One region of the Solibacillus sp. FSL W7-1436 genome, then DNA from elsewhere that is predicted to be linked to it. Evidence: predicted binding sites of a transcription regulator. Region 1 holds the regulator's gene; each other region holds the start of a gene.
The links. The regulator Rex, encoded in region 1, represses fermentation and respiration genes when NADH is low (regulators of the CRP and FNR family bind a similar motif). The targets are predictions, from matches to a motif close to TTGTGAAATATTTCACAA.
Positions count from the first base shown of each region.

Region 1 (5,173 bases):
GTATGTCTGAGCAGGATAAACTTATAAAATTATCTGCTTGGTGGTCAACTATATCATTTGCGGTTGCTTTTATTGTGAGTTTTATATTAATCTCCCGCAATAAGCAATTTTGGGATGTATTTAAAGGAGAGAAGGCTTCTATTGGTGCTTCTATCGGTTGGGGGATTATCGGTTTCTTCCTGGTCTTTTTAGGCCAGACAATCGGTGCTTACATCGAGCTTGCTTTAGGAATTGACATGGGCTCTGAAAATACCGAAGCAATTATGAGTGTCACAAAGGTAGCTCCGATAATGATCATTGCGACTGTATTTTTAGGACCGGTCTTGGAAGAGCTTGTATTCCGCCGTGTCATTTTCGGTTCGATTATACAAAACTATAATTTCTGGATTGCCAGCATAATCAGTGCGATTGTATTCGCTGCGATCCATATGGATTTCACGCACATTTTATTGTATACAATTTGCGGTATGATTTTCGCATTTTTATATCATAAAACAAAGCGTCTTCTCACACCGATTATCGCGCACGTCCTCTTGAACGGTTTCGTCACATTTATCCAGATGAATGCCGATAAGTTTCAAATATAACTTCTGCCCGCTATGTAAAATAGCGGGTTTTTTTATACAGAAAACAAAAAAACGCTATCAAGTTCGATAGCGTTGTCATTAACTATTATTCATCTGTTCCATTTGCCTGCGCTGCATTTCAAGCAGTTCTTCTACTTGCAGCTCACGTTCACGTTCTTCTTCTGCCAATAAGCGTTCTTTTTCAGCCACTTCATATTTTCGGTAACCAATTCGCGCAATGACAATACTCAGTTCATATAAAACAAATAGTGGAATTGCAATAATAATGTTCGATACTAAATCAGGCGGTGCCAGCAATACCGAAATTACGATTAATACAAAATACGCATATTTCCGGAATTTCACCATAAGCTTCGGATTGATGATTCCGAGACGAGAAAGGAACAGTGTTACAACAGGTAATTGAAACAGCACCGCAAAGGGTACAATTAACTTAATTAGAAATGAGAAGAATTCATTAATACCGATTGTTTGCGTAATATTCAAATCATTGGATAAGTCCGTCATAAATCGCATTATAAATGGAAATAACACAAAATAGGCAAAGGCTATTCCCCCAATACACAGTACAAATGCATACGGAATATATTTCAATGTTGCCTTACGTTCAGCCTCATGCAAACCAGGTGTGATAAACGCCCATAGCTGGTAAAGCAATAATGGCGATACAATAACGGCAGCTACAATAAATGTAACTTGTAAATAAACGGTTAAAGGATCTGCCGGACTAAATGCGTTCATCGAAAAACTGGCAGCTAAATCACTGCGTTGAATGTATCGAATAAGTGGTTTCGCCGTATAGAAACCGATGAAAAGGGCCATCACGAAGAAAATCGCTACGAAAAACAGGCGTTTTCTAAGCTCTTCCATATGTTCAAGTACGGTTAATTCTCTTGAATTCATAGCAAGACATCCTTATTTTACTTTACTTCGTTTTTTTCGTTCTCTTTATGTTCAATCACTTTTTTCTTTGTATCGAAATCGTCGTCGTCATCCGTCAAGCCTTTCGTAGCACTACGGAATTCACGTAAAGTTGTCCCCATCGCACGACCTAATGATGGCAATTTTTTGGGTCCGAATATTAACAAAGCAATCAGTCCAATGATAATCAGGCTCACAGGTGTAATCGCATTTAGATGTACAATCACTATAGCCACCTCCTCTATTATTATGTATATTTTACATTAATTAACTAGAATTTGCTATTTATAGTATTGAACATTTTATTACTTACCTGAGTTTCGCACTAAATACGTAAGTGCCTGTAATTCTACCGATAGATCAATGTTCATCACTTTAATCGTGTCTGGAACAGATAATCGTACTGGTGTGAAATTTAATATACCTTTTGCATTTATTTTAACGAGTCGGTCTGTCATCATTTGTGCTGAGCGGGATGAAACAGTCAGTATCGCCAGCTCCGCGCCAAATTCCTCATACATTTCCTCCAGTCGATCTGGATGGAATACAGGAATATCACTAATCGTCGTTCCTTCCAACGGGGCCTTCGTATCAAATGCAACAACGATACGCGTGTTGTGATTTTTTTGGAAGTTATATTTAAGTAAGCCATTACCCAGATTTCCGACTCCTATTAGTGCAACGTTCATCGCTTCGTCCTGATCCAGAGTTTGACGGAAAAACTCGAGTAAATACTGGACATCATATCCATACCCCTTTTTACCGAGTGCTCCAAAATAAGAAAAGTCACGTCGAATCGTAGCCGAATCTATTTTCATCGCATCGCTTAATTCCTGTGAAGAAATACGCTTTTTACCTTCAGTCGCGAAGTTTTTCAAAAATCGATAATAAAGAGGAAGTCTTTTTGTTGTTGCTTGTGGAATTTTTACTTCTTGTTTCACACATTCTCCTCCTATGTACATTTGCAAAATCTTTTCAATAATGCCTCCATTTAAACTGTCGGGGCCAACTAACATGATTTTATCACGCCGTTTTCGCCAAGCGATATGACACGCTTAACTGAACTCCACTCTTTGTGCAGAAGCAAGTTAATCTTACTAAACAAGGAGCGACAAGTAAAGTATCCATCGTTGCGAACAATGTTCCCATACATTAAACTAAATAGGAGAAACTGAGGTGTAAACATGATTGTCTTACAGGTAAATCAATTATATAAATCCTTTATTACAGATGAAATATTAAGCGGTGTAAAACTAGAAGTACAGCACCGGGATCGCGTGGCATTAGTGGGACGAAACGGTGCCGGCAAATCCACATTACTGAAAATAATTGCCGGACAAATGAGCTATGACTCCGGTGAAATTATTATTCCAAAAGATATTCAAATCGGTTATTTAGAGCAGCATGCAGGCATAGACTCTGAACTTTCAATTTGGGACGAAATGATGACAATTTTCGCAAACCTGCAAAAACAGGAGCAAACGCTGCGTCACCTAGAACAGCAAATGGCCGACCCTGCGATTTATGAAGATAGCGAACAATATGCACGCATCATGGCAGAGTATGACCAGCTGCAGCATGATTTCAAAGATGCAGGCGGTTATCAGTATGAAGCCGATACACGCTCTGTTCTGCATGGGATGCAATTTTTCCCCGAAGATTATCAAAAGCCGATTCGCTCTCTATCCGGCGGACAAAGGACACGCCTTGCCCTAGCTAAGCTTCTTTTGTCAAAGCCCGACCTCCTTATTTTGGATGAGCCGACCAACCATCTGGATATTGAAACATTGTCATGGCTGGAAGGCTACTTAAAAGGTTATGAAGGAGCGATTTTAATCGTTTCGCATGACCGTTATTTCCTGGATCAGGTCGTGTCGATCGTTTACGAAGTGTCTCGTACGAAAGTGTCGAAGTATGTAGGGAACTACAGTGCCTATCTAGACGAAAAGGCGAAAAACTACGAACGTGATTTAAAAATGTATGAGCGTCAAATGGATGAAAAGGCCAAGCTCGAAACATTTATCCAGAAAAACCTTGCCCGTGCTTCCACTACAAAAATGGCCCAGTCACGTCGCAAAGTTCTGGAGAAGACGAGTTGGATGGAATCTCCTGATGGCGATGAAAAAAGTGCCAACTTCGGTTTTTCAATTGACCGCCAAAGCGGAAATGACGTGCTGTCCGTCGATAATTTAACAATCGGTTTTAACGGTAAGGCTATTTCCCAAAATATTGGAATGCGTGTATTTAGAGAAGATCGTATTGCACTTGTCGGACCAAACGGTGTTGGGAAGTCTACCTTATTGAAAACAATCGTTAAAGATATCGAGGCACTTGCCGGCGATGTCCGTTATGGTACAAATGTTCAAATCGGCTATTATGATCAGGAGCAGGCAAAGCTTCACTCGAATAAATCTGTTCTTAGCGAGCTTTGGGATGAATGGCCATTGCTGAACGAAAAGGATATACGCAACATTTTAGGTCGCTTCCTTTTTAGCGGGGATGATGTATCGAAAACAGTGAATTCCTTATCAGGTGGAGAAAAAGCGCGACTTGCACTTGCGAAATTAATGATGCAAAAATCTAATTTCCTAGTACTTGATGAGCCGACAAACCATTTAGACTTGGACAGTAAAGAAATATTGGAAAATGCCCTAATCGATTATCCCGGAACACTGCTATTCGTTTCACATGACCGTTATTTCATCAATCGTATTGCTACAAAAGTCATTGAACTTTCAGGTACCGGTTCTTTCGAATATTTAGGTGACTACGATTATTATGTGGAAAAGAAAGAGGAGCTTGAAGAATTAGCTGCAATGAAAGCCGCAGCCGTTGAAAAAAATTCGGCTGAATCGCCTGTTCAAACTAAGACGACATCAATGATTGATAAGGACGCGAAAAAAAGAGAACGTCAAATTCGCCGTGCAATAGAAGATATTGAAAAGCAGATGGGCGTTTTAAATGAAAAAATCGCCATCTTTGAAGAACAACTATGTGATCCTGACATTTATTCGGATCATGAAAAAACTTTATCAATCCAATCTGAGCTGAATGATGTAAAAGAACAGCACGAATCATTTGAAATGGAATGGCTTGAACTAAACGAAGAGCTTGACCACCTATAATTAATGGAGTGTCCATCAACATATGGACACTCCATTTTTATACGCTCATGGCCAGGCTTTTTTCCGCAGAGTTATATTTGTTGTATTGCTATTGTATAATATTAAACCTTTCTATCATCCTTTCTACATGATAATCATATATATAGGTCAATACGCCAAATTTCTACAAATTTCTCCACAATTTTATTCACAATACAAATCTAGTAGTATCAACATATCAACATAGTTTTCCACATTATCCACATTTAAAATCAAAGTTATGCACATTGCTGTGTGAAAAAGACACTACTATATATAGATAAGTCACATGTTACCCACAAGTTATGCACAGTTTGTGTATAAGTACGCATGTTCGCAAGTTTTTTTGTGGGTATTTTACTTTATCTGTGGATAATTTTCAGAAAAGTTGAACAGTCAATAAAAACTTGTTATAAATGAGATTTATCCATCATAAATTACTAGATTCGACTTTTTTATATTATTGAAAGAAAACAAATTAAAAATACATATAAAAAAAGCATGAGAAAAGGATGTAGTGCT
Region 1 covers NZ_JBBOWV010000001.1:1,037,741-1,042,913, forward strand. The annotation lists gene MKX73_RS05175 (CPBP family intramembrane glutamic endopeptidase) at 75-587, shown strand; gene tatC (twin-arginine translocase subunit TatC) at 666-1,490, opposite strand; gene tatA (twin-arginine translocase TatA/TatE family subunit) at 1,508-1,735, opposite strand; gene MKX73_RS05190 (redox-sensing transcriptional repressor Rex) at 1,814-2,449, opposite strand; gene MKX73_RS05195 (ABC-F family ATP-binding cassette domain-containing protein) at 2,693-4,633, shown strand.

Region 2 (5,173 bases), 2.4 Mb from region 1:
ATAATTATTCATTGCAATTGACAGCAGGGAATAATCTTCATCTTCCAACGCCAAACTGCTCGCTAGCTGGTAGAATTTCCTTGCCTGTTCAAATTCAATACTGAAATAATAGCAATGTCCTATTACTAAATAGAGACTTGCCAAACATCCTTTAAGATTTTCTTTGATATGCTGTTCTGCGTCCAATAACAATTGCAAAATCTTCAAATTGCTATTGGATAAAATAAAAGGCTCACTATCAAATCGAAGAAAGGCATTCACCTTTTCGATATTTCCCTCTTTTACTAATGATTCAAACATTGCTGTATACGCCTCATAATGTGCATCGATTGATGAAAATGTTTGTGAACGATATTGATCAAGCTGCAATGACTTAAGTTGCTTCCCCATCGTTATATCCACCTCCTAATTTTTCAAAGATAACGGTTCGTAAAGCTCTCGTTTAATAATTGAAAATTGGTCCATAAAACGAATGACTTTATGTTTACTGTCAGCATATTTCGTTTCGTTGTCTGCCAGGTAATCCCGCAAACTTTTGATAATTGTTGTTTCGATTTGGACGAGTTTTTTGGGGTAATGTTCGTATTCATAGAAGCGGTCATTGAATAATTGCTTCGAGCTGTTTTCAAATTTCATATATAGATCATATTGTTCTTTCGGTAATGTTTCATGTACTTCACGCAAATAATCCAAAAACAGATTGACGGTCATTACCGCTGCCATTAAAGCATTCGTAAACGACCCGACCGTTGCTTTTTTCAATCGTTTGAATTTTGGACTAATCAGCACTTCATTCAATATAAAATGACGAAGCAGAAAAATGAGTGCATGCTCTGAATTGATGACCGGCTCCTCATCAAAGTAAAAGTAAACCCAAACATCGCTTACACTGTATTTTGCGAAAGATAAATGTGCAAAGTCATGGCGGATTAAATTGAAGAAATACTCAAAATGCTCGAGCTGTTTTAATTGTTCGATCTGCTGCTCATTTAAAATAAATAATGAATTCGATGTTTCAAAATCTTTCATGTTTACACCTCTTCCACGTCATTTACTACCATTATAATAGTTATTTGTTAAAATTTGTTGTTTTTTGCAAAAATAAAAAGACATACCCGAAAGAAAGTGACTTTCGGATATGTCTTGTAAGAATTAATATGCTAGGCCAAATAACGCTTTAATATGAGTCATATAGCGGATATTTGAAGCTTCTTTCATTAATGAAGCCGGTAAACCAACTAATTGAGTATTGTTTGCCCCAATTGTAGCAATACCGTCTTTACGGCCTAAAGAACCTAAAGTACCTGAGTTAGTAAATTTGAATTCTTTCAAATCAGCACCTTTAATTTGTGCAAAAATGTTGTAACCTGCAATTTCACCTTGCTGCCAAGCTACTTGAGCAGTTGGTGCATAAGTTGGACGGTCACCCGGGTTTGGAATATGTGCTGATGCATCACCAATAACGAATACTTCAGGATGTGAAGTAGATTGCAGGAAGTCATTGATTGTTGCTTTACCGCGATCTGCAGCTAAACCTGATTCAGCTACTAATGGAAGTGGAGCAACGCCGCCTGTCCATACTAATGTGTTAGCTACAATTGGCTCACGGTCTTTTAATTGGATTACATTGCCTTCAACGCCAGTAACAGGTGTTGATGTAATGAATTCTACACCGCGCTTCGATAAAGACTCTGTTGCACGATCGATTAAGTTTTCTGGGAATACCGGTAAGATTTTAGGACCTGCTTCAACTAATTTGATTTTAAGATCTTCAAATTTAACACCGTATTTCGCAGCAACTTTAGGGAAGTGGTCTACGATCTCGCCAACAAGCTCAACACCTGTTAAACCGCCACCGCCGATAACGATTGTCGCATCTGCTTCGTCTTTTGTTGTTGCATATGCTTTAATGCGTGCTTCGATATGCTCGCGGATTGCATTTGCTTCATCAACTGATTTCAATACGAAAGAGTTTTCCTCTAAGCCTGGGATTCCGAAGAAACCAGTTTGGCTTCCTAGAGCAACAACTAATGTATCGTACTGTAAAGTTTTGCCGTTTGAAAGTGCTACATTTTTGCTTTCTACGTCAAAGCTGTTTACTTTTGCGATTTCAAGGTTGATGTCAAAACCTTTGAAAATCTTTTCAAGTGGCAATGATACGGCACCTTCAGCAATTGTTCCGCCAGCTAAACGGTGTAATTCAGTAATGATTTGATGTGTAGGGAATTGGTTTACAACTGTAATACGCGCTTCGTCTTTATTTAAGTATTTACGAGCTGTTTGTGCTGCTAGTACACCAGCAAATCCAGCACCTAAAATAACGATTTCTTTAGTTACCATATTAAAAATCCTCCAATAAGATTAGATTGTACAAATTATTTCATTTGTTTACGTTCAGATGCTACTTGTAAAAATGCGTTGGCAAAGCGTAATGCTCCTTGAACCTGTGGGTCTTTCAACATTTTTAATAAACCGAAAACGCCTACTGTTTCATTGCTTTCTTCAGCACGGTCTTTCGCTTCGATCGCTGTTTGTGCCAATGATTTAGCAGTACCGACAACTGGGCTGGCCATTTCTGTTACAGCAGCAACTGTATCATTTTTTAATGTTTCGTCAGTTGCAACACTAGTAGCGAAATCATACGTTTTTGTTAATAAAGTAGTCATCTCAGCCAACTTTGGTAAGTTATCTACTAAAGTAGTTAATGAAGCTTGTACCTCTGGCTTTAGTAACTGATCTAAAACATCTAATTGTTCTTGTGTCACAGCCACTTTTTCTACCTGCTGATTATTCATTTCTGACATAATAACTCTCCTTTGCCATCACTTAATATTATTTTTTTCGAAAATTTCATACCGATTGTAAAAACTTTCACATACCATTCAATAAGCAACGATAGCACAAAGATTGGTTTGTTACAATTAGAAAACGGAAATATACGACCGAAAAACTTAATTCAAGAATATTCTGTAATTTTATTATTTAAAATAATTTTATTTTTATGTATTTAGCGTATTTTTAAGTTTTTTTTAATAATTATTTCCCTTCAATATTTTTAATATTGGAAGTATTTAAATAGTTTTTTTCTTATCATTATTAAAGGTTAATCAGGTATTTAAATGATAGAAAACAAAAATCTTCTACTAGTAAAAGTGATTCACCTACCTCCCCCTATCCCCCTCCATAATATTTTTCTGCAAAACTTTCTCTTCAAAATGGTTGATTTGACTCAATAGGAACCTCTACGTTGCTATGAAACGAAAAAGTGCGTACTTTTTTTAATTTTCATGTGAATCCATAATAAAAAAGCAACGAAATACTTATTCAATTGGAGGATCAATATGATTACTAGTTTACAAGATACAATCAAATTAAATAATGGGGTAGAAATGCCAGCTCTAGGCCTCGGCGTCTTTCAGGTGGAAAACGATACTACAGCAGAAATCGTTAAAAATGCGATTGTGCTTGGTTACCGTAGCATTGATACAGCCGCTATTTACGGCAATGAAACGGGGGTTGGCGAGGGCATTAAATCAGCACTGGCTTCTACAGGTTTAAATAGAGAGGATTTATTCATCACATCAAAAGTATGGAATGCCGGTTTGAATTATGAGGACACTGTTTCTGCTTACGAAGAGAGTCTGGAAAAATTAGGGCTGGATTATTTGGATCTGTACTTGATTCACTGGCCAGGCAAAAAGAAATTTGCCGAGTCTTGGACCGCCCTAGAGGATCTTTACAAAGAAGGGAAGATCAGAGCAATCGGGGTTTGCAATTTCAATATTTCACATCTGCAGGATTTACTGAAAAACGTTCGAGTAACACCAGTCATTAACCAAGTTGAGTTTCACCCGCGTCTGCAACAACAATCTTTACGGGCATTTTGCAAAGAGCACAATATTCTACTGGAGGCTTGGGCTCCATTAATGCAAGGCGGACTACTTGAAGATCAGACGATTGCAAACATTGCCGAAAAGTATGGAAAATCAAATTCACAAGTTATTTTACGTTGGGATATTCAAAATGGAGTAATCACGATTCCTAAATCCGTCCGAAAAGAGCGGATGGCGCAAAATGCCGACATTTTTGACTTTAATCTTACTGATGAAGAAATGCAGTTAATTAATGCGATGAATTTAGATAAACGTGTTGGTCCGGATCCGGAAGTTTTTGATTTCTAATTTGTATTGATGATTTGAAGAGACGAAAGCCTCAAGATTTTTTAATACCTTGAGGCTTTCATTCTTTACATTAGGATAGTTTTTGTACAGCAATATCATCATCTCGCTGCATAAGAAGGACTTCTTCGCCATTCTCTTTCAATTTATCGATATGTTTTTCGCCCCACGTACAAAGTAAGTTGAGCACCGGCTCCATCTCGTGTCCATATGGGGTTAAAGAATATTCGACTTTCGGTGGTACTTGGTTGTACACCTTACGATTAATTAAACCGCATTGCTCAAGTTCGCGTAATTGGGACGTCAGCATTTTCTGTGAAATGCCCGGAATTAACCGGCGAAATTCATTCGTCCGTATTTGACCATGGTGGTTAAGGTGACATAGAATGACTGGTTTCCATTTACCACCAATGACTTCAAGTGTTGCTTCGACACCAATATTATAAACTTTTTTCATTTTGTAACCCCCGGTATTATCAAAAGTAACTAAAAGTACTGTACATGCTTTTATAGTATGTATGAATAATACTATACCCTGTAAAATAAATCAAAGGAGTTATTTTTAATATGTCTACATCAAAAACACCCAACGCCAGATTAACACTCCTTGCGTTAGCAATCAGTTCGTTTGGTATCGGTTCCACAGAATTTATTAGCGTTGGATTGCTCCCGCTCATCACAAATGAGTTTGGTATCTCTTTAAGTACTGCAGGATTAACAGTATCAATCTATGCATTAGGCGTTACAATCGGAGCACCAATTTTAACGGTTTTAACATCCCGGCTTGACCGTAAAAAGGTGCTGTTGCTCGTCATGGTACTTTTTATCGTCGGTAATTTGTGGGTAGCGATAGCACCAACATTTACGTCAGTGTTGATTGGACGCATTATTTCTGCATTTGCCCATGGTGTATTTATGTCGATTGCGGCGGTAATTGCTGCTGACGTTGTAGCACCTAACAAACGGGCAAGTGCCATCGCTTTTATGTTTACTGG
Region 2 covers NZ_JBBOWV010000001.1:3,411,515-3,416,687, forward strand. The annotation lists gene MKX73_RS16860 (dehydrogenase) at 1-390, opposite strand, end outside; gene MKX73_RS16865 (serine protease) at 406-1,029, opposite strand; gene MKX73_RS16870 (NAD(P)/FAD-dependent oxidoreductase) at 1,153-2,340, opposite strand; gene MKX73_RS16875 (DUF1641 domain-containing protein) at 2,376-2,804, opposite strand; gene MKX73_RS16880 (aldo/keto reductase) at 3,342-4,181, shown strand; gene MKX73_RS16885 (winged helix-turn-helix transcriptional regulator) at 4,252-4,635, opposite strand; gene MKX73_RS16890 (MFS transporter) at 4,746-5,173, shown strand, end outside.
Region 2: MKX73_RS16875 (DUF1641 domain-containing protein) is a predicted target of Rex. The motif match lies at 2,860-2,877, and genes of this name have one in related genera.

Region 3 (5,173 bases), 1.0 Mb from region 1:
TGAAGAAAACAAAAAAAGCCTTCATCCCGGTAAAGGGACGAAGACTATTATTTCGTGGTACCACCCTAATTTATAATGCGCTGTGCATTATATCTCAAGTGCTTGTAACGTAAGCAGACGGCAGTGATTAGCTGCACTCTGGAGTAGCTTTCAGTATTTATTCGGGGAGATTTTTTCAGCCGGGAAATCTCTTTCTGATCACGAAGTCCATACGTACTTGTTCCATCATCGTTTTCATTTTATTATGCTCTTCATTATAAAAAATAGACATCGTGCTGTCAATCGGCATTCCTTAATAATTAAAACGTTTTTTCGTCAGTAAAATTAAAAGAATTGCAGGCACTGTACATATGGTCATTCCCAAGAACGCCAAACCTGGCTCGATTTCATAAAGTGCACCACCTAATAATGTTAGAATCGCTGCACTTAAACTCATTGCAAGGGCCGAATATATCCCCTGTGCATTGGGAATCTGTTCCTGTGGTAAAGCTTTTGAAATATAGCGGATAAAGGCATAATGCGCCATCGCAAATGACAGGGCGTGAAGTGCCTGAGATATGATAAACATCGGCATATTCGGAAATGCGTAGACGAGTATCCAACGAATGCTCGAGCCAATTGCCGCAATAAGCAATAACGAAGAAGGCTTCCATTTTGTAAGAATTGTATCAGCCTTAAAAAAATAAAGAACTTCAAATATTACCGCGACATTTAAAATCATGCCGATATAAAACGGATTGACATTCAGATCCTGCAGATAAATATATCCATAATTATAGTACGATGCGTGTGCCCCCTGAAGTAAAATGACGACAAATAATACGATGATAAAGCTTTTTACTTCAAATAGTCCTTTCATTGAAAGCGTTTTTCCGTTCTCTCTTACAGGCACTAAACTTAAAACTTGAGGTGCAGGCATGAATTGAATGATGAGCAATGCTGCTAAACCTAAAATCATCATCCACAAAATCATTTGCTCCCCGTACATCCCGCTGATCATACTGATGATAAGTACAGCGACGACAAACCCAAAAGATCCTAACGAACGCGCTTTCCCATAATGAATGGATCCATGTTGCATTAATGTGGAAGCACTGCTCTCAACAGCCGGTAATAATGCCGGGTAAAAAGCACTGAACAGCAATGTCATGAAAAATAAGCCGCTGAATGAATTAATCGGTATGTATAGCAGCGTCACAATTAATGAACTTGCCGTAAAAAAGATCAGCACATTTTTGTTGCTCATTACTTTCGATACAAACGGGAAGATAAACATCGTCGATACAGCCCGTGCAACGAGCCCAAAGCCCATAATAATACTCGCTTCCGAAACCGTAAGCCCTTTATCGTTAATAAGCCAACCTGTCCAATACGGCAGGAAAATACCCCATGTAATAAAGAACATAAAGAAGTTTTTTGCGAGCCAACGCTGATTATTCATAGTCTTCATCCTTTTTCGTTTTTATTAAGTTGAATATTAGCATGAGAAATACTACAATAATGTGAGAAATCTCATATTTTATTGGAAGGAGTTGCTCTATAATTTGAGAAAGTTACCATTAGATGAAAGTCTATCATATATCGAACGATACCCGATTTCCCAATATTTTTCATTTGATATTGTTCCATTTATCCACGTGTATGAATTTGATAAAGGCGAATTTATTTTCCATGAGCATTCTTTCCCTGACTATTTGTATTACATGGTTGAAGGGAAAGCTAAATTATATATTACCCATAAAAACGGGAAAATCTCGCTCATCGATTTTATTACAGCCCCAACATTCATGGGCGAAATGGAATTGTTAAATGCCGAACGCTATTCAAAAGGCATTCAGACTTTATCAAAGTCCGTATGTTTTGCCATTTCGATTCAGGAAGTGAAGGAAAAATTATTGGCAGATCCTGTGTTTCTGAAAATGCTCTGTCTTTTTTTAAGTCACAAAGCAACCACAGCAACAGCAAAATATACACAAAACCAGGCCTATCCGCTGGAAAACCGGTTAGCCTCATTTATTCTACTATCATCAGATCAGCAATTCTATAAAGAAAAACATACAGAAGTCTGTGATTACTTAGGTGTATCCTATCGCCACCTGCTCTTTGTGCTTGCACAATTCAGCGAAGCCGGCTATATCACGAAGCAAAACCGCGGGTATGTTCTGGCAAATCGGCCTGAACTGGAAAAACTCGCAGCAGAAATTACGTATTAAAAAAAGACTGCGCTAAAATATTTTTTAGCACAGTCTCTGAAATATATTAAATAAACATACCAGCAATTGCAGCTGATAATAATGATGCCAATGTACCTGCAGCAACCGCTTTAATCGCAAGCTTTGCAATCATTGGACGTTTATCCGGTGCCATTCCACCTAAACCACCGATTAAAATACCCATTGAGCTTAAGTTTGCAAAACCACAAAGTGCAAACGAAATAATAATGCCGGTTTTTTCAGAAAGCTCGCCGATAACCGGTCCGAAGTTAGAGTAGGCAACAAATTCATTTAAGATTAATTTCTGACCGATAAATGAACCTGCACGCACTGCTTCATCCCAAGGAACACCGATTAAAAATGCCAAAGGCGCAAAGACATAGCCTAATAAACCTTCAAGCGTAACATTTTCAAAACCGAATAATCCTGTAATGCCGCCTAAAATACCGTTTAACAAGGCAATTAACGCGATGAAACTTAGTAGCATTGCCCCAACGTTTACAGCTAATTTCAATCCGTCAGATGCACCTACAGCAGCCGCATCAATAACATTTGTCGCTTCAGAATTTCGCTCTAATTTAAAGTCGTCTTCATTTACTTCTTCTGTTTCAGGAATCATTAATTTCGCCATTACTAGCCCAGCTGGAGCAGCCATGAAACTTGCCGCCAATAAATATTCAAGCGGAACACCTAATAATGAATAACCGATTAATACCGAACCTGAAACCGATGCAAGTCCACCTGTCATAACCGCGAACATTTGCGATTTCGTCATTTTATTTAAAAATGGACGAATTACAAGCGGTGCCTCTGTTTGTCCAACGAAAATATTGGCAGCAGCATTTACTGATTCTGCTTTTGTCGTACCTAATACCTTTGATAAGAAACCACCGATAATCTTAATGACAAATTGCATAATTCCTAAATAGTATAGGACAGAGATTAAAGATGAGAAGAAAATAATAATTGTCAATACGCTCATCGCGAATACAAATCCAACACTATCCGGATTTGCTAAACCGCCAAATACGAAGTTAATCCCTTCATTGGCATAACCAATCAGCTTCTGAACACCTTCAGAAAGTTGCATAAGCTTCTCACGGCCGAAAGACCACTTTAATACGATAAATGCAAAAATCAACTGGACAACTAATCCTGAAATAATAATTCTCCATTGAATTGCTTTACGGTTATTCGATAACCCGATGGCAATCAGTACGATTCCCAAAATACCTATGATTCCCCATACGAAATCCATGTATGTGCACCTTCTTTTTTAGTTTTGAAAACCTTTTCATTTTGTAATTTTTGACATCTAACTTCGGACGTCATATAAGTTTTTTTCATACTAACATATCCGCATAAATAATATTAATTAATAGTTTCTTTAAAAATTTCTGATTTTTCCGCAAAAAGTTGTCATTTTTTTAGTATGCCCCGTTTTGTCTCAAAATTTTATTGTATTTAAAACATTTTCCCTCTACTCTTGAACGTAAACACATCATTTAATAAATTTGTCCAAAATAGTACATTTCCATGAGCATTAAAAAAACTAGCCATTCCCATTCAAACATGAACGAAAATGACTAGTTCTATTCTTCATTGAAGTCGTACGGCGAAACATTTCCCATGCCAATTAATGGATGAATATATGGTGCTGTTTCTGCAGTTAAATGATTTGGCAACGATTCTCCGATTTTATGTGAGGCCGAAACATTCAGGAGACCAAGCTGCTCTGTAGAAGGATTTTGCTTCACTTCCTTAACGGACGCTTTTACCTCTTCTTTTTCCGGTAACTCTTCTGCCTTTTCAGCAGTGATAAATTCAGGATTTAATCGCGCCTTTAATGTTGTTAACCGGGTTAAATCATCTGTTTTCGCTAAACCGTTCGCCAATACATCCGGCTCACCGCATAAAATCAAAAAGTTTTTGGCACGTGTGATCCCCGTATACAGTAAATTTCTGCGAAGCATTTTTGAATAGCCGCGGACAATCGGCATAATGACCGTTTGAAATTCCGAGCCCTGAGATTTATGAATTGAACAGCAATAGGCCAATGTTATCTGGTTCAAATCAGCACGCTGATACGTTACTTCGATTCCATCATAGCTGACGATAAGCAAATCCTGCTTTTCCACTGTTTCCTTTGCACGGATGATGGATATCACTTCCCCCATATCCCCGTTGAAGACATTATTATCCGGTTGATTCACCAGCTGCAGCACTTTGTCCCCGATCCGGTATATCGTATCACCGAAAACAAGTTCTTTTCTCATTCCATCATTCGGATTGACAAGCTGCTGAATTTCTTTATTTAAATTATCAATACCTGCAGGACCTTTGTACATTGGTGCCAATACTTGAATATCTCGAATGGCCTGTCCTTTTGCAAGCGCACCTTTTACAACTTGTGTGACAACGCTCGTTACTTGTCCGGCTCCTGCCTGAATAAACGAGCGGTCCGCTGTTTTTGCAGTCAGTGTATCCGGGACTTTGCCTTTTTTTATCTGGTGGGCCATTTCGATAATTGTAGATCCTTCCGCCTGACGGTATATATCCGTTAATTCGACGGTCGGTATTTGCTTGGATGCTAGTAAATCCTTTAATACTTGTCCTGGTCCAACAGGTGGTAACTGGTCCTGGTCTCCTACAAAGACGACCTGCACATCTTCATGCAGCGCTTTTAAAAGCTGATGGGCCAGCCATGTATCCACCATTGACATCTCATCGATAATGATGAGTCGCCCTACAACTTCACGCTCTGTTTCTTCATCCTTTTCCTGCCCGTTAAATCCTAATAGACGGTGGATTGTCATTGCAGGCAAGCCAGTCGATTCTGCAAGCCTTTTTGCTGCACGTCCTGTAGGTGCTGCCAGGACAATCGGAAACGGTTCTTCTTTTTCCGCATATGTTTTTGGATTCAATGATAATCCGTGAAGCTCAGCATATACTTCGACCAA
Region 3 covers NZ_JBBOWV010000001.1:29,206-34,378, forward strand. The annotation lists T-box leader at 31-238, opposite strand; gene MKX73_RS00170 (MFS transporter) at 293-1,441, opposite strand; gene yeiL (transcriptional regulator YeiL) at 1,545-2,213, shown strand; gene MKX73_RS00180 (NupC/NupG family nucleoside CNT transporter) at 2,260-3,471, opposite strand; gene recD2 (SF1B family DNA helicase RecD2) at 3,806-5,173, opposite strand, start outside.
Region 3: yeiL (transcriptional regulator YeiL) is a predicted target of Rex. The motif match lies at 1,501-1,518, and genes of this name have one in related genera.